3 regions of the Streptomyces sp. TLI_053 genome follow, and region 2 is predicted to be linked to each of the others. Evidence: riboswitches for the same ligand, from Rfam matches in the RefSeq annotation. Region 2 holds a riboswitch; each other region holds the start of a gene.
The links. A riboswitch is a leader RNA that binds a small molecule or an ion and turns the genes downstream of it on or off. The one in region 2 is predicted to bind cobalamin.
Positions count from the first base shown of each region.

Region 1: linked by a shared signal. The riboswitch ahead of BLU95_RS37690 (peptidase) and the one ahead of metE (5-methyltetrahydropteroyltriglutamate--homocysteine S-methyltransferase) in region 2 are both predicted to bind cobalamin.
Region 3: linked by a shared signal. The riboswitch ahead of BLU95_RS04000 (ABC transporter substrate-binding protein) and the one ahead of metE (5-methyltetrahydropteroyltriglutamate--homocysteine S-methyltransferase) in region 2 are both predicted to bind cobalamin.

Region 1 covers NZ_LT629775.1:9,101,645-9,107,249, reverse strand. The annotation lists partial or broken gene BLU95_RS37710 (glycosyltransferase) at 1-70, opposite strand, end outside; gene BLU95_RS37705 (NAD(P)-dependent oxidoreductase) at 327-1,385, shown strand; gene BLU95_RS37700 (hypothetical protein) at 1,716-2,282, shown strand; gene BLU95_RS45355 (hypothetical protein) at 2,329-2,799, opposite strand; gene BLU95_RS37690 (peptidase) at 2,858-3,991, opposite strand; cobalamin riboswitch at 4,097-4,216, opposite strand; gene BLU95_RS45350 (M4 family metallopeptidase) at 4,538-5,605, opposite strand, start outside.
Region 2 covers NZ_LT629775.1:781,501-787,105, forward strand. The annotation lists gene BLU95_RS02815 (prenyltransferase/squalene oxidase repeat-containing protein) at 61-1,488, shown strand; gene BLU95_RS02820 (hypothetical protein) at 1,646-1,984, shown strand; cobalamin riboswitch at 2,088-2,325, shown strand; gene metE (5-methyltetrahydropteroyltriglutamate--homocysteine S-methyltransferase) at 2,486-4,801, shown strand; gene metF (methylenetetrahydrofolate reductase [NAD(P)H]) at 4,931-5,605, opposite strand, start outside.
Region 3 covers NZ_LT629775.1:1,082,988-1,088,592, forward strand. The annotation lists gene BLU95_RS03990 (aminopeptidase P family protein) at 1-791, opposite strand, end outside; gene BLU95_RS03995 (helix-turn-helix domain-containing protein) at 948-1,931, shown strand; cobalamin riboswitch at 2,063-2,266, shown strand; gene BLU95_RS04000 (ABC transporter substrate-binding protein) at 2,461-3,351, shown strand; gene BLU95_RS04005 (FecCD family ABC transporter permease) at 3,348-4,427, shown strand; gene BLU95_RS04010 (ABC transporter ATP-binding protein) at 4,424-5,242, shown strand; gene BLU95_RS04015 ((2Fe-2S) ferredoxin domain-containing protein) at 5,239-5,605, shown strand, end outside.

The DNA.
Region 1 (5,605 bases), 8.3 Mb from region 2:
GTCGCACCGCGAGCCCCAGCATCGGCTCGACGTCCCCCCGCGACCCGTACGTCGACAGCACCACACGCATCCCGCGCCCCTCCCGCCACACCTGTTCCGGTTTCGACGGTGATTCTCCGACGTCCCCCGGGGCTTGCGGCAAGCCCCCGGGTGCGCGGTAGCTTGGCAGCGGCAGTGATCATCGATCAGCTCCCGCGCCCCTCGTCGCAACCGCACCGTGCCGTGCCGCACCGTGCCGCACCGTGCCGCACCGCGTCACGTCGCCCCGCGTCGCCGTGCGTCGCCGTGCGTCCGTGGGGATCCGGCCGGGGCGGAACGGGGGCCCGGTGGGACGGAACCGGATCCTGTTGCTGGACGCGGCGCCCGGGGACCTGCTCCGCGTGGAGCTGGAGCGGCTGCTCGGCCACGGCCTGGAGGTCACCCTGAACCTGCGGCGGGTCGCGGACCCGGCCCGCGCCCGCTCCGACTGGGACGGACGGGTGGCGTTCACCGACTTCGACCCCTTCGACGAGGCCGCCCTGATCGCCGCGACCCTGCGCGACGGCGGACACCGGGCCGTCAAGTCCCGGGCCGGGGTGCCGATGCGCGCCGGGTTCCTCGCCGCCACGGCCACCGGCACGACCGAGGCGCTGAGGGTGATCGGCCGGGCCGGAGCGGGCACCGACCACGTCGACCTCGGCGCGGCCGCCCGCCTCGGGGTCACCGTGACCCACACGCCCGGGTCCAACGCCGACGCGGTCGCCGAGTTCGCCCTGGCCCAGCTGCTCGCCCTGACCCGGGACCTCGTGCAGCACAACGCGGCTTCGCACCGGGGCGACTGGCGCAGTCCGGCGGCACCGTCGCGGGCCCTGTCCGAACTGACCCTCGGCATCCTCGGCCTCGGCCGGACCGGCCGCGCACTGGCCGGCCGGGCCCGCGCCCTGGGCCTGACCGTCCTCGGCCTCGGCCGCGGCCCGGCGGCCGAGGAGGACGGCGTCCGGCGGGCGGGCTCCCTCACCGAACTGCTGACGACCAGCGACGTGCTGTCCGTCCACCTGCCGCTCACGGCACGCACCCGGGGGCTGATCGGCCGCCGCGAACTGGCGTCGGTGCGGCCGGGCGCGGTCCTGCTGAACACCGCCCGGGGCGGGATCGTCGACGAAGCGGCCTTGGCCGACGCCCTTCGCGATCCCGGGCACCCGCTCGCGGCGGCGGCCGTCGACACCTTCGAGCACGAGCACGCCGCTTTCGTCTCACCGCTCTTCGGGCTCCCGAACGCCCTGCTGACGCCGCACGTCGCGGGGATGACCCGTGGTGCGATGGCCGAGGCCGCCGTCCGCTGCGCCGACCACGTGGCGGCGCTGCTGGCCGGTCGGCCGGAGGGCGTGCCGGTGGCGACGGGCTGACGAGCTGACCGGCTGACGGGCCGTCGGTTCCTGCCCTGCCGTTCGGCAGGGGTGGAGCCGCCGGGTGGGCTCGGTAGATGTGCCGATCGGTACATGTGCGGGTGGGGGTGCCGCGACCAGGATTGGGGGCATCGAGAGGGCGGCCGACGGGGCCGCCGGGGAGGGAGACCCACCATGTTCCGCATTCGTACCCGCAACCGTGCCGCCGTCCGGACCACACGAACCGTTCGGGCTGCTCGGACCGCACGGGTTTCCGCTGCCGCCGGGCTGGCCCTCGCCGCTCTCTCGGGCGTCGCGCCGGCCTCCGCCGACACCCTGTCCACGGACGGCGTGTCCACGGTTTCCCTGTCCGGCGAGTCCGGGCCCGCCGGCCGGGGCGACCGGCCCGTGCGGACGGCGGGCGTCAGCGGCAGCGCCCGGATCTCGTACGCCTTCTCCCCGGACGACGAGATCCGGTTCACCGTCGACGCCCGCGCGAAGCCCTACTCCCGCCCCCTCCCGGGGACGAACTCGCCGAACGGGCTGCCCACCGATGCCGTGGGCACGGTCCGCTACTCCCACCGCGTGGCCGCCACCGGCGAGGTCCACAGCGCCGAGGCCGAGGTGGACTGCCTGAGCACCGGCGGCCCGGTCGCCACCCTGACCGCCGTCATCGGCTCGGACACCGAGAACCGCAAGGAGCGGATCGGTCTCAGCGTCTACCAGGGCAGCGGCCGCGACGGCGCCCGCCTCGGCTTCTCCTGGGGCGTGGCCAATCTCGACCTGGACGCCGACCAGAAGCCCTACCAACCGGTGGTCGGCACCTGCATGGCCCCGGCGCCGTTCGCCCCGGTGCTGCAGGGCGGTTTCACCGTCCACCACGTGGAGTTGGAGGCCCCGAGGACGCCCGGCCGGTAGGGCGCGGTCCTGGCCGGACCGCGCCCTGGAGAGAGCAAGGCCGGGGTCAGGGCGCGGTGATGCCCGGCTGGGCACCGGCGCCGAAGGACCAGCCCTCGACCTCGCCCGGGGCCGGGTTGTAGGAGCCGGCGCCGAGGCTGCTGTAGGACCACGGGCCGCCGTGCGGGGCGTGCCAGTACGACCAGTAAGCGGTGCCGGTGGGGTTGGTGCAGGTCGTCGGCAGGGCGTTGATCTTGCAGACGAAACCCGGGAAGCGCGGGTGGAAGGAGTAGGAGAAGCCGGCGCCGGTGATCGCGGCGAGGCCGCTCGCCGGGTCGCCCGGGGCGCAGCCGGTCTCGATGCCACCACCGAGGGCGGTGAAGTCGACGACGACGGTGACGCCGGAGGTGCCGGAACAGGCGGCGGCCTGCGCCTGCGGGGCGGTCGCGGTGGAGACGCCGAGCAGGCCGGCGGTGAGGGCCGCAGCGGTGGCGAAGGCGCCGAGGGTACGGCGCGCCGGGTGGACGGAGGTGGTCATGGGCGTGCTCCTGGGGTGTGGCGGGCGGCAGTGCGGGTCACGGCCGGGCGGGCGACCCTCAGGGGCGCACGGCCGGGGCCGGGCAGGCCAGGGTCGGGGCGGACGGGCGGGCGCCGTGGGCACTGAGGCCGGCCAGGCCCTGGCCGGAGAGGCCGAGGACGGCCTGAGCGGTGGCCCGGGCGGCGTTGGCGGGGTTGAAGCCGCTGGCGTCGTAGGCGACGGCGCCGCGCACGGAGGGGTCGGCCGAGCAGCCCTGCTGGAGCTTCACCAGGCTGCTCCAGCCCTTGAGACCGCTGATGAACCGTCCGCCGGGGAGCAGGGCGGAGGTGGCCAGGCCGGTGCTGTTGGCGTTGGAGGTGGTGGCACCGGCCGCGGCGAAACCGCCGTCGGTGTTCTGGTGGGCCGTCAGCCAGTCCAGGCCCGCCTTGGCCTTGGCGCTGCGGCCGGTGGCGGCGAGCGCCTGGGCCGCGAGCGCGGTGGCGTCGGCGTCGGCGGTGCAGGTGGCCTGCCCGAAGGAGACCGGGAAGCCGCCGTCGGCGCACTGGGCGGCGGCCAGGAAGTCGACGGCCGGGGCCGGTACCCCACCGGGGGTGCGCTGGAGGGCGATCAGGGCGAGGGACTGGCCGAAGGCGTTGCTGTAGTCGCCCCACTGGGAGCGGTCGGAGAAGCGGCCGCTCGGCGTCAGCAGGGAGCGCAGCCGGGCGGGCAGGTCGACGCCGCCGAAGGCCGACGGGTCGGCGCCGCGCACCTCGGCGGCCAGCAGGAGCTTGGCGGTGGCACCGGCGTAGGCCTCGGTGGTGCCGTCGCCGAGGTAGCCGCTCAGGATGTCGGGGCGGGCGAGCCAGGCGGTGGCGCGGGCGGCGGCCTGGTCGGCGCTGCCCGCGGCGGCGAAGGCGAGCACGGCGTCGATGGTGAGGCCCTGATCGGGGTAGGCGGTGCCGTCAAAGACCGACTCGAAGTGGTCGCCGTTGACCAGCTGGCGCGCGAGCCAGCCGGCCGCGGCGGCGTCAGGGCGGTAGGTGGTGGCGTTGTCGCCGGAGGCCGGGGCCGCAACGGTGACGGCCGGCGCGGTGAGGGCCGGGACGGGCGCGGCAGCCTGGGCGGCGGTGGCGGCGGGGAGGGTGGCGGTCAGGGCCAGCGCGGATATCGCGAGCAGGCGGAGCGGGCGGCGGCGGAGCGCGGAGTCGGACATGCGAGGCCTTTCCGGGCCTGGGCGCACGGGCGGCCGCCGGCAACCGCGCGGGACGGACCGCCCGACGGCTCCGGGAGCCCCTGGCCGCAGACCACGACGGGAGGAGGGGACACGCCTCCGCCGACGGGTACTCGGGCTCGCCACCGACTGCCGTCGGCGGCCTACCGTTGCGGGTCAGCGCCGGAATTCGACCGGACTTCCCCCGACGGCGGAGTCAGAACATGACGGCTCATGATGTCGGCTCGGCCGAGAGAGGGTCAAGGCCGGTTCGAGGTCGGATCGCCGTCGCCGGGTCTCGGCTGACAGGACCTCAGCGGCCCGGGCCGCCGGGACCGGCGGGCGGTGGTCCGTCACCTGGACCGCACAGGCGGGTCGTCGGTACCAGCACTTCGGCGACGAGCCTGCTGCGGCGGGAGCGGCGGTCCGGTCACGGCAAGGACCCGCCCGGCTGCCGCAGGGATGCGGCGGCCGGGCGGGAGACCGGGGCGGACGGGGGCCGGGCTTCGGGGTCGAGAGCCCTTGGGTCCCCGGGGCAGCCGCCTTCGGTCAGCAGGTGCCGGCCGCGCGCTCGCGCACGACCAGGTCGGTACGGCCCGCCGTGGCGTCCAGCCAGACCACCCGGGTCCCCCGGTCGGCCACCGGGGAGTACTGGCCGCCCCGGTTGCAGGACATCCGCTCCGGGGTGCCGCCGGTGAGCGGGAGCTGCCAGAGCTTGGGCAGGTCCGTGTTCCTGGTGCCGCCCGTCACCGGGCGAGCGGCTTCGGCGAAGGTGACGGCCCGGTCGGAGGCGGTGAGGCCGGAGATCCGGCGCGGCTCGGTGCCGGTGCCGAGCCTCGGGCCCGCGGGCAGGAGGTCGCTCACTCCGGAGCCGTCCAGCGCGCCGGAGCGGATCGTGCTGCCCTTCGTCCGGTCGAAGGGGGTCTCGACCCACAGCAGCCGGCCACCGGCCAGTCGGGTGCTGCCGACCTCGGTCCCGGCGGCGGCGTTCGCGTCGTCCACCACGTACTGGGCGACGACCTTGCCGGCGGCGAGCGAGTAGACCGTCGGCGCGCTCACCGTCCGCTCACCGACCTGCCAGCTCTCGGTCCAGGCGAGCAGGCCGTCCCGGAAGGCGAGGGCGGAGGCCCGGTGGCCCTCCGGCAGCGCGATCGGCACCGCCGGGGCGCCGGCGCGGGAGAGCACCGGCCCGCCGCGGCCGGTGGCGTAGTCCGTCATCAGGAAGGCGACGTCCCCACCGGAGACCCGGACATCGCCGAAGTACTGGTTCGCGCCGCGCTGGACGCTGCGCGCCGGGCCACCGTCGAGCGGCCGGGCCAGCACCTCCATGCCCCAACCACCGTCGGCCCCCGGCCCCATCGCCACCCACGCGGCCGTCGTACCGTCGGTCGCGGGCCAGCCGTGCGAGCGGCCGTCCTCCGCGCTGAGCCGGGCGGGCTCGGCGGAGCCGGCGACGGCGCCCGTGTACACGGCCATGCTGCCCTTGGCGCCCTCGCCCGCGGTGGCCGCCACCCAGCGGCCGGCCGCGACGTCCGGTGCCACGCTCTCGGTGGAGAGTTCGCGCAGCAGCGGCCGGCTGTCCACGCCGATCCGGCGCTGCCAGCCGTCCTTGATCCC
Region 2 (5,605 bases):
CGCGCCGCACCGGCGCCCGGGCCGGGGCCGGATCGGCGCCCGCCACTCCGAGGAGTCCCCGTGCCCGTTCCCGCCCTCCCGCGCTCCGTCCCGTCCCGTGCCGCCTCCGCGGTAACCGTCGCGGTGGCGGCCGGTGCCCTGGTCCTGTCGGCCGTTCCGGCCCACGCGACCGCGACCCCGGCCCAGATAGCCACCTCCAAGAGCACCGGTGTGACCTACCTGAAGTCCCTCCAGGCCGCCGACGGCAGCTACGTGACCGGCGGCGGGCTCTCCAACGAGTGGGCCTTCAGCGCCCTCGCCGCCGCGGGCACGGCCGCCGCCGACGTGACCCCCGGCGGCGACCCCACCAAGAACGCCCGCCTCGTCTACCGCAACCAGCTCGCCGCCGCCGGCTGGCCCGGGGCCTCCCCCGTCGCGACCGACTACCAGCGCGGCACCCTCAACGCCTACGCCGCCGGCATCGACCCCGCCCGCGTCGGCCCCGGCCGCAACCTGATCGCCGACCTGGTCGCGTACTGGCAGACCGCCGAACCCGGCTACTACGGCCCGTCCGCCAACTTCAACGGCACGGTCTTCGGGCTGCTCGCCCTCGGCGGCGCCAAGACCCAGAGCGGGACGAAGCGCGTGCCGCAGGCCCTGCTGGACGCCTCCGTCACGGCCGTGCGCGCCAACCAGCACACCGACGGCGGCTGGAACTACAGCAAGGCCGCGGGCGATCCCACCGAACTCGGCAAGGGCAGCGACATCGACATGACCGGCGCGGCCATGGCCTCCCTGTGCGTCGGCGGCGTTCCCAACACCGACGCCGCGGTCGTGGCCGCCAAGAACTTCCTCAAGGGCAAGCTGCTGTCCTCCGGCGCGTTCAACGCCATGTGGGGCGCCAACACCGACTCCAACGGCTGGGCCGTCTCCGGCCTCAACGCCTGCGGCATCAACCCCCAGGGCACCGACTTCACCAGCGGCACCGGCAAGACCCCGGTCGACTTCCTGATCGCCCAGCAGTTCAAGCCCGGCGGCGGCTTCAAGTACGTGTCCACCGACACCGTCCCCTCCGCCTACGCCTCCGTCGACGGGCTTCGCGCCGTCGCCGGCGCCGGCTTCACCGCCACCCCGCCCGCACCGGTCGCGGCCGGGGAACCGGCGTGGGCGGCCACCTCCGCCTTCACCGCCGGCACCGCCGCCCGCCTCGCCCTCGTCGTCGACAACGGCACCGCCACGCCGAAGGTCTGCGCCGTCACCCTCACCCCGACCGGCGGCACCGTCACCCTCGGCGACGTCCTCGACGCCGCCGCCACCGCCACGCCGAGCGGCTGCGTCACCTCCGTCACGCCGTCCACCGGCGCGGGCACCATCACCGCGATCAACGGCACCGCCAACAGCGGTCCGTCCACCTGGAAGGTCGTCCTGGACGGCGGGACGGCCGCCGCCGCCACCCGCGCCACGACCGTCCACGTCGGCGACACCGTCTCGCTGCGCTACGGCAGCTGATCCAGGACACGCCGCGGGTCGCGGGTCCCCGGGCGCGGTAGCAGGGGCCTGCGGCCCACCGCTCGTTCCGCCGGGGTGGCGGGAACGCGCGGCAGCGAGGAGCATCACCGTGCGGCGCCACGCACCGCCGGACATTCGAGCAGGGGGACGGTTCCACATGAGGACTTCCAGGTGGGCGGCGGCGTGCTACGTCGCCCTGGTCGCGGTGTCGGCCGCGTTGGGCGGGGCGACCGGGAACGGACGGTTCTACCTCGCGGCCGTCGTCCTGACGCTGCCCGTCGGGCTCGTCGCCCTGGTGGCGGTCTACGTCGTCCGGGGCCTGCTGACCGGTGTGGGCGGCCTGTTCACCGGAACGAGACTGCCCGACGGTTCCGACCCCGCCTGGCTGACGGACGCGGGCGTCGTGGCCAACACGCTGCTCTTCACGGCCGCGGCGGTCGCCACGGTGTTGGTGGCCCGCCGGTTCTCGGCCCGCCGCACGCACCGAACGGCCTGACCGCCCGTCACCGCGGCCGGGGACGGTCCGCCCTTGTGACAGTGCCGGTCTCAACCAGTGGGCAGAATGGTGGAACGGGCTGCACCGCCGGGTGATCTGCGTCTACGCTGGCCCGTGCAGCTGGTTCGTCCTGCCCTCCAGGCAGGACGTCGTAAGAGGGAACCCGGTGAAGCCATTCGACTGGCCAGTCCGGGACTGCCCCGCAGCGGTGAGTGGGAACGACCGCCGTCATACGCACTGGGCCCGGGAGGGTCTGGGAAGCGACGGCCAGTAGGAATCCGCCCTCGAGGAGGGCGGACGTGCCCGCGAGTCCGAAGACCTGCCGCTGCCCGCGCGCGACCGATCGCGCACGGCTATCCGGTGACCTCGTGGGCGGGTCGGCGACCATACCCGGCAGATCGGGCCCGTTCGTCGACGGCGCCGGCTGCCCGGTTCGTCATCCTTCGCGCCCTCGTTCCGTCATCGGGAACCAGAGGAATCAGACTCGCGAAGGAGAGTCCCTTGACCACGAAGTCCGCAGCCGCGGCGACCCTCGCCACCGCGTACGGCTACCCCCGACAGGGCCGGGGCCGGGAGCTCAAGAAGGCGATCGAGGGCTACTGGAAGGGCACGGTCACCGCCCAGGCGCTGCTGGCCACGGCCGCCGACCTGCGCCGCGGGAACTGGCAGCAGCTCGCCGACTCCGGCGTCGAAGAGGTCCCGACCGGGGACTTCTCGCTGTACGACCACGTGCTCGACACCACGGTCGCCGTCGGTGCGATCCCGGTCCGCCACCGGGCCGCCGTCGACGCCGACCCGCTGGACGGCTACTTCGCCATGGCGCGCGGCACCCAGGACGTCGCGCCGCTGGAAATGACCAAGTGGTTCGACACCAACTACCACTACCTGGTCCCCGAGCTGGGCCCCGACACGGTGTTCACCGCCGACCCCGCCAAGGCCGTCAACGAGCTGGCGGAGGCCCTCGCGCTCGGCCACGACGCCCGGCCGGTCCTGGTCGGCCCGGTCACCTACCTGCTGCTGGCCAAGCCCGCCCCGGGCGTGGCGGCCGACTTCCAGCCGATCACCCTGCTCGACCGGCTGCTGCCGGTCTACGCGGAACTCCTCGCTGCGCTGAAGGCCGCCGGAGCGCAGTGGGTCCAGCTGGACGAGCCCGCGCTCGTCCAGGACCGCACCCCGGCCGAGCTGAACACCGCGGCCCGCGCCTACCGCGAGCTCGGCGCCCTCACCGACCGGCCCAAGCTGCTGGTCGCGAGCTACTTCGACCGCCTCGGCGACGCCCTGCCGGTGCTCGCCAAGGCACCCGTCGAGGGCCTGGCGCTCGACTTCACCGGCCCCGCCGCCGCGAATCTGGACGACCTCGCCGCCGTCGGCGGTCTGCCGGGCAAGCGGCTGGTCGCGGGCGTCGTCGACGGGCGCAACATCTGGATCAACGACCTGGAGAAGTCGCTCGCCACCCTGGCGACCCTGCTCGGCCTCGCCGACCGCGTCGACGTCGCACCGTCCTGCTCCCTGCTGCACGTGCCGATCGACGCCGCCCTGGAACGCGACGTCGACCCGCAGATCGCCCGCTGGCTCGCCTTCGCCAAGCAGAAGGCCGCCGAGTCCGCCCTGCTCGCCCGAGGACTGCGCGAGGGCACCGGTGCGATCACCGCCGACCTCGCCGCCAACCGCGCCGACCTCGCCTCCCGGGCCGGCTCGCCGATCACCCGTGACCCGGCCGTGCGCGCCCGCACCGCCGCCGTCACCGCCGACGACGCCCGCCGCACCCAGCCCTACCCGCAGCGTGCCGTGGCCCAGCGCGCCCGCCTCGGCCTGCCCCTGCTGCCCACCACCACCATCGGCTCCTTCCCGCAGACCACCGAACTGCGCGTCGCCCGTGCCGACCTGACCGCCGGACGGATCGACACCGCCGCCTACCGGGAGCGGATGGAGGCCGAGGTCCGCGAGGTGATCGCCTACCAGGAGAAGGCCGGCCTCGACGTCCTGGTGCACGGCGAGCCCGAGCGCAACGACATGGTCCAGTACTTCGCCGAACAGCTCACCGGCTACCTCGCCACCCGGCACGGCTGGGTGCAGTCCTACGGCACCCGCTACGTGCGCCCGCCGGTCCTCGCCGGCGACATCTCCCGCCCGCACCCGATGACCGTCGACTGGTTCCGTTTCGCCCAGGACCTCACCGACCGCCCCGTCAAGGGCATGCTCACCGGCCCCGTCACCATGCTCGCCTGGTCCTTCGTCCGCGACGACCAGCCGCTCGCCGACACCGCCCGCCAGGTCGCCCTGGCCCTGCGCGACGAGGTCACCGACCTCGAGGCCGCCGGCGCCGCCGTCGTCCAGGTCGACGAACCCGCCCTGCGGGAGACCCTGCCGCTGCGTGCCGCGGACCGCCCCGCCTACCTCGACTGGGCCACCGAGTCCTTCCGGCTGGCGACCTCGGGCGTGCGCGCCGACACCCAGATCCACACCCACATGTGCTACGCCGAATTCGGCGCGATCATGACCGCGATCGACGAACTCGACGCCGACGTCATCTCCCTGGAGGCCACCCGCTCCCACATGCAGGTCGCCGGCGAGCTCGCCGCCGCAGGCTACCCGCGCGAGGTCGGACCGGGCGTCTGGGACATCCACTCCCCCCGCGTCCCCAGCACCGACGAAGCCACCGAACTGCTCCGGGCGGGCCTGGCCGCGATCCCGGCCGAGCGGCTCTGGGTCAACCCCGACTGCGGCCTGAAGACCCGCGGCTGGACCGAGACCCGGGCCTCCCTCGACAGCCTCGTCGGCGCCGCCCGCCGCCTGCGCGAGGAACTCGCCGGCTGACCGTCGCGGTGAACTCGAGGGGCGGTCGCGACACGAGTGTCGCGACCGCCCCGGCGGCACTGTCACCTCACGGACCGTCCGAGGGCGGGTTGCCGCCACGAGGAACGGGGGTCGCACCCGGGCAAGGGATCAGACGGCCGCGGACAGGCCGAGGTTCTGGTGGATCTCCGTCGTGACCGTGGAGAAGTTCATGGTCATGAAATGCAGCCCGGGCGCACCCTCGGAAATCAGTCGGCTGCACATGGCGGTGGCGTGCTCGATTCCGGCGGAGCGGACCGCCGCCGGATCCTCCTGAAGGTCGAGCATGCGTCCGGAGAAGTCTGCCGGAATGGCAGCGGTACTGAGGGTCGGAATACGGAGAAGCGACCGTATGGTGGTCACGGGCATGATCTCCGGAATTACCGGAATATCGCATCCGGCCTTCTGGAGGCGGTCGCGGAATCTGAGGTAGCTGTCCGCCTCGAAGAACATCTGGGTGATCGCGTAATCCGCGCCGGCCCGCCACTTGGCGAGGAAGTTGCGGATCTCGGAGTCCCAGTCCGGTGATCTCGGGTGCATTTCCGGGAAAGCGGCGACGCCGACGCAGAAGTCGCCGGACTCCTTGATCAGCCGCACCAGGTCCGCGGCGTACTCGACCCCGTCGGGGTGCCGGGCCCACGGGCCGAGCGGGTCGCCCGGCGGGTCGCCCCGCAGCGCCAGGATGTTGCGAACCCCCTGGTCGGCGTAGTGTCCGAGGATGTTCCTGAGTTCGGCGACGCTGTGGTCGACGGCCGTCAGGTGGGCGGTGGGCGTGAGGGTCGTCTC
Region 3 (5,605 bases), 300 kb from region 2:
TCGCCGGCGGCGCAGATCGAGCCGTAGCCGACGGCGTTGCCCTCCAGGCGGGCACGGCGGAAGAAGGTGCCCTCGATCCACCGCTCCGAGGAGGCGACGGCCCGGGAGAGCTCGCCCACGCAGTCGGTGAAGCCGCGCACGGTGGAGTCCACCGCCTTGCGCAGTTCGTCGATCTCCCAGGCGTCCTTGACGAGACGGAGTCCGCTCAGCGCTTCCTCCAGTCCGGCGTCGCGTTCCGGGTCGGTGGTGACCGCCGCCTCGAGGGCCGGGTCGATGCCGCGCACGATGCGGGTGGGGACGTCGGGAGCGGCTGCCAGGTCGCTCGCCGCCGTACGGACGTCGCGGCAAGCCAGCCCGAGCACGCGCTCCGACTCCGCGAGCGAGCGGCGGCGACCCATCCACAGCTCGGCGGTGTAACCGAGCCAGAACTCGTCGGTGTCCCGGCCGTCCCGCGGCAGTTGGTAGCAGTACGCGTCGTGGCCGCCGTCCCGGCGGGGTTCGAGCACGAGGGCGCAGTCGCGGGCCTGGTCGCCGGTCATGTGGACGTAGCCGGAGTACGGGCGGAACGGGTAGGTGTCGTCGTTCGAGCGGGTCCTGAGGCCGCCGGAGGGGACGACCAGCCGCTCGCCCGGGAACAGCGCGGACAGAGCGGCGCGACGGTGGGCCGTGTACGGGGCCTGCTCGTCCTGCGCGAGGTCGTGCTGTTCGGTGTCGGCCCAGCCCGTCCGCATCAGGGCCGACAGCTCGGCGGAGACTCCCGGGTAGAGACCGTTCTTGCGCGCCTTCGCCACGTCGTTCTCCTCTGCCTTCACTACCGGACCGCGTTCACCCGCCGAGGAGCCCCGGCAGCCCCCGGACCGTACTGCGGGGCGGCGCTTCCGGGAGTGCCACCGGTGCCAGTGGCACTGATCGGCCACCCGGCCCGGTGGTCCTCGATAATGCGGTGCATGGCGAATGCGAAACTGGGCGAGGCCCTGCGGATGCTGGGGATCGGCTCCGCAGCCGGCCGCGTGTACCTGTCGCTCCTCGAGCTGGCCCCCGCCCCGCTCACCGAGATCGGCGAAGCGACCGGGCTCGCCGGTGCCGAGTTCGCCGCGGCGTACGGGGAGCTGGTCGACGCCGGGCTGGCCGACGCCGCCACCGAGGGCACGGACGTGGTGGCGCCGGTGCCTCCCGCCGCGGGGCTCGAGATCCTCGCGCGGCACCGGGCGGCCGAACTCGAAGGGTCGCGCATCGCCGTGGGCGGGGCGTTCGAGTCGTTCCGCCGCCGGCGGCTCACGGTGCACAACGACAACCTCGTCGAAGTGGTGACCGGCGACGCCGTCGGCCCGCGACTGCGCCAGGCGTGGGCCAGCGCCCGCGAGCAGATCCGTCAGCTCGAATCCCCGCCCTACTTCCCCCAGGGCGAAGCCGTCGAGGACGCGCTGGCGACCCTCGCCCGCGGTGTGACGCAGCGGGTCGTCTACTCGAAGGCGTCACTGGAGATGCCCGGGCGGCTGGAGTCGGCCATCGAACCGTGCGTCGAGGCCGGCGAGCTGGCCCGGGTGGCGCCGACGGTACCGGTCAAGCTGGTGATCATCGATGAGGCGTACGCACTGGTGTCCCTGTCGATCAGGGAGACGGACGTGCACAACACCATGCTGGTGGTGCAGCCGTGCGGCCTGCTCTCCGCACTCCTCGCACTCTTCGAGCAGACCTGGCAGCAGGCGCTCCCCTTCCACGGCCGCGCCACCCGCCCGGCCGGCCTGCTGCCGGCCGACCGCCGCCTGCTCCGCCTCCTCGCCGGCGGTGCGAGCGACGAGGTCATCGCCCGCGAACTGGGCATCAGCCGCCGCACCTTCTTCCGCCGGCTCCAGACCCTGATGGCCCGTCTGGGCGCCGAGAACCGCTTCCAGATGGCCCTCCAGGCGCAGCGCTCCGGCTGGCTGTAGCTCCCGCCCGCCGGCGCACCCGCCCCCACCGGCCGCGGACCGACGGCAGACCGGCCTCGGACCCGCCGCGAGGTCGGACGCGGGTCGGACGCAAGGTCGGACGCGGGTCGACAGCGCCCTGACCAAGCCTGATACCTTTCGATCGCCGTGGTGTTCGGGAAACCGGTCGAAGTCCGGTGCGGCCCTCGCCACTGTTGCCGCGGAGTACCGCGGCCCTCGCTGACCGGCTTCCCCCGCGGTCAGGACCACTGGGCGGCCGGACGAGCCACCCGGGAAGGTCGGCCGCGGCACGTCGATGCGGAAGCCAGGAGACCGGCCACGGCACGACATGTTCCACGAGGGTCTTGGAGAACACGTGCCCAGCGGTCTGCTGCATCCGTTCCGTTCCATATGTTCCGTTCGTCCTACTCTTCCCGCACGCATCGCACGCCCGCCACGTGCCGGGCGAGCGGCCGCCGCCGTCCTGCTCGTCGGCGTGCTCGGAGGGTGCGCCGGCGCCCCCGCTCCCGCCGCGTCCGGCGGCTCGACCGTGAGTGGCGCGCCGGTCGACCTGGACAACTGCGGGACCACCGTGTCGGTCGGTACGCCGCCCGAACGGCTGGTGACGCTCAACCAGGGTGCCACCCAGGTGGCCCTGGCCCTCGGCCTGGAGTCCCGGATGGCCGGTACCGCCTACCTCGACGACGCCGTCCCGGAGAAGTGGAAGGCGGCCTACGACTCCGTCCCGGTGCTCTCCAAGGAGTACCCGACGAAGGAGAAGCTCCTCGCGTCCCGCCCCGACTTCCTGTACGCCTCCTACGCCAGCGCCTTCACCGACAAGGCCGTGGGCTCCCGGGAGGAACTGCGCGGCCAGGGCATCCCGTCGTACGTGTCCCCGTTCGGCTGCTCGGACAAGAGCAAGGTCGCGCCGACGACCTGGCAGGCGATGTGGGGCGAACTGAACGACGTCGCCAAGGTCTTCGGCGTCACGGAGCGGGCCACCGCGATCCAGCGGGGGCAGGAGCAGCAGCTGGCACAGCTCGGGGCGACGGCCGCCGGCAAGGGCCTGAAGGTCCTGTGGTTCGACTCGGACACCAAGACGCCGTTCGTCGGCGCCGGTCACGGCGGGCCCCAGCTGGTGCTCGACGCCGTGGGCGCCGCCAACGTCTTCGGGGACCTGCCCGGCGGCTGGCAGAACGTGAGCTGGGAGAAGGTCGTCGCCGCGGACCCGGACGCCGTCGTGATCGCGGACGCCGACTGGGACACCGCCCAGTCCAAGATCGACTACTTGCAGGGCGACCCGGTGCTGAGCAAGCTCACCGCCGTGCAGCGCAAGGCCTTCGTGGTGGTGCCGTTCTCCGAGTCGACCCCCGGTGTGCTGCTCGCCGACGGCGCCGCCCGGGTGTCCGCGGGACTGAGCCGGCTGCACCAGGGTTCATGAGCACCGCGCCCCACCCCGTCGCGCGGCCCGCCGGCCGGGGCCGCGCGACGGCGGCCCTGACCGTCGGCGCGGCCCTGCTGCTGGCCACCGTGCTGCTCGGCCTGGCCGTGGGCTCGCAGCACGAGCCGGTCCCGACCGTGATCGACGTCGTGATGCGCCGGCTCGGGCTCGGCAGCCCGGACGTGACGCTGCTGGACGACCGGATCGTCTGGCAACTGCGACTCCCCCGGGTGCTGGGAGCGGCTGCCACCGGCGCCGGGCTGGCGGTCTGCGGCGCGGTGCTGCAGACGCTGACCGGGAACGACCTGGCCGATCCCTTCCTGCTCGGGATCTCGGACGGAGCCGCCGCCGGCGCGGTCACCGTGATCGTCCTCGGCGTCGGCGTGACCGGTGCCGTGGGCACCGGCGCGGTGGCGACGGCGGCCTTCGCCGGCGCCCTGCTCGCCGCCACCGCCGTCCTGGCACTGGCCGGCGCCCGCAACCGGTCGCTGCCGACCACCCGGACCGTGCTCGCCGGCATCGCGGTGGGACAGATGTGCGGGGCCTTCACCTCGTTCGTCGTGATGGTCCTCGGGGACCGCAACGCGGCGCGCGGCGTCATGGAGTGGACACTGGGCTCCGTCGCCGGCGTGCGGTGGCCCACCGCCGTCTTCCTGACCGCGGTCGCGCTGATCGGCGTGACGGTCCTGACCTCCTCGGCCCGCGACCTGGACGCCTTCGCCTTCGGCGAGACCTCCGCCCGCTCCCTCGGCGTCCACGTGGAACGCACCCGCTGGCTCCTCGTCGCCACCGCCGCCCTGGTGACCGCGTGCCTGGTCGCCAACACCGGCGTCATCGGCTTCCTCGGCCTGGTCGTACCGCACGTGGTCCGTCTCGCCTGCGGACCGCGCCACGCGCTGCTGCTGCCCGTGTCGGCGCTGGTGGGCGCGTCCCTCCTGGTGGGCAGCGACATCGTGGCGCGCTCGATCCTCCCCGATCGGGAGATCCCCGTCGGCGTCGTCACGGCCGGGCTCGGAGCGCCCTTCTTCGCCTGGCTGCTGTGGCGCCAGGGGCGGGCCGACGGGAGCGCCCTGTGACCGCGACGCCCCCCGTCGAGCTGCGCGTGGAGGGACTTCGTGTGCGCGTCGGCGCGGCCACGCTGCTGGACGGGATCTCGCTCGTGTTCGGCCCCGGCCGGATCACGGGCCTGCTCGGGCCCAACGGCGCCGGGAAGACCACCCTGCTCCGCACGGTCGCCGGGCTGATCCGGCCGACCGCGGGGCGGGTCCTCCTGGACGGAACCGACCTCCACACGCTCACGGCCCGCCGACGCGCCCGGCAGGTGGCCTTCATGGAGCAGCAGGCGGACACCCGACTCCCGCTGACGGCCCGCCAGGTCGTCGAGCTCGGACGCACACCGCACCGCGGCCGCTGGCCCGTACCGGCGAACGCCGCCGCCGACGCCCACGAGAAGTCCGTTCTCGCCGGCGCCGTCGCCGCCGCCGACGTCGGCCACCTGCTCGACCGGCCCTGGCCGACGCTGTCGGGCGGCGAGCGACAGCGTGTCCAGCTCGCGCGGGCGCTGGTGCAGGAGCCCGGCGTGCTCCTGCTCGACGAGCCCACCAACCACCTCGACCTGCGCCACCAGCTCGGCTTCCTGGAAACCGTCCGCGGACTGGGCATCACCACGGTCGCCGCGCTGCACGACCTCGAACTCGCCGCCGCCTACTGCGACGAGGTCGTCGTCCTGCTCGACGGCCGACTCTTCGCCCACGGGCCCGTCGCCGAGGTGCTCACCTCCCCCACGATCGCCCGGGTCTACGACGTCGACGTCACCGTGGAGCGGCACCCCCGGCACGACAGACCGCACATCCGGTGGAACGGACTGCTCCCCGAAAGGACGACCCCATGACTTCTCCTGCCCAGGACGGCGCCGCCCACGGCAGTGCCGTGCTCCTGGTCGGCATGTCGATCGGGGAAGTCGTCCGCCGTGACGAACTCCTCCGGACGGCGGCCTCGCAGCGGGCCTCGATCGCCTTTCTGCAACAGGGGGACCCGTCCCTGTCGGCCGAGCTGACCAGGCTGGCCGACGCGGGCACCGGGACCGTGGTCGTGATCGGTGTCCGCCTGGCGGCCTCCGGCCCGGCCCATTCCTGGCTGCGGCGGATCGCCGCGCACTGGTGGCGCGAGCGGGCGGGCCACCGTCCCGAACTCCTCGTCGCGACCCGCCTCGCCGATTCGCCGGACGCGGTCACCGCGGTGTCCTCGGTGACGA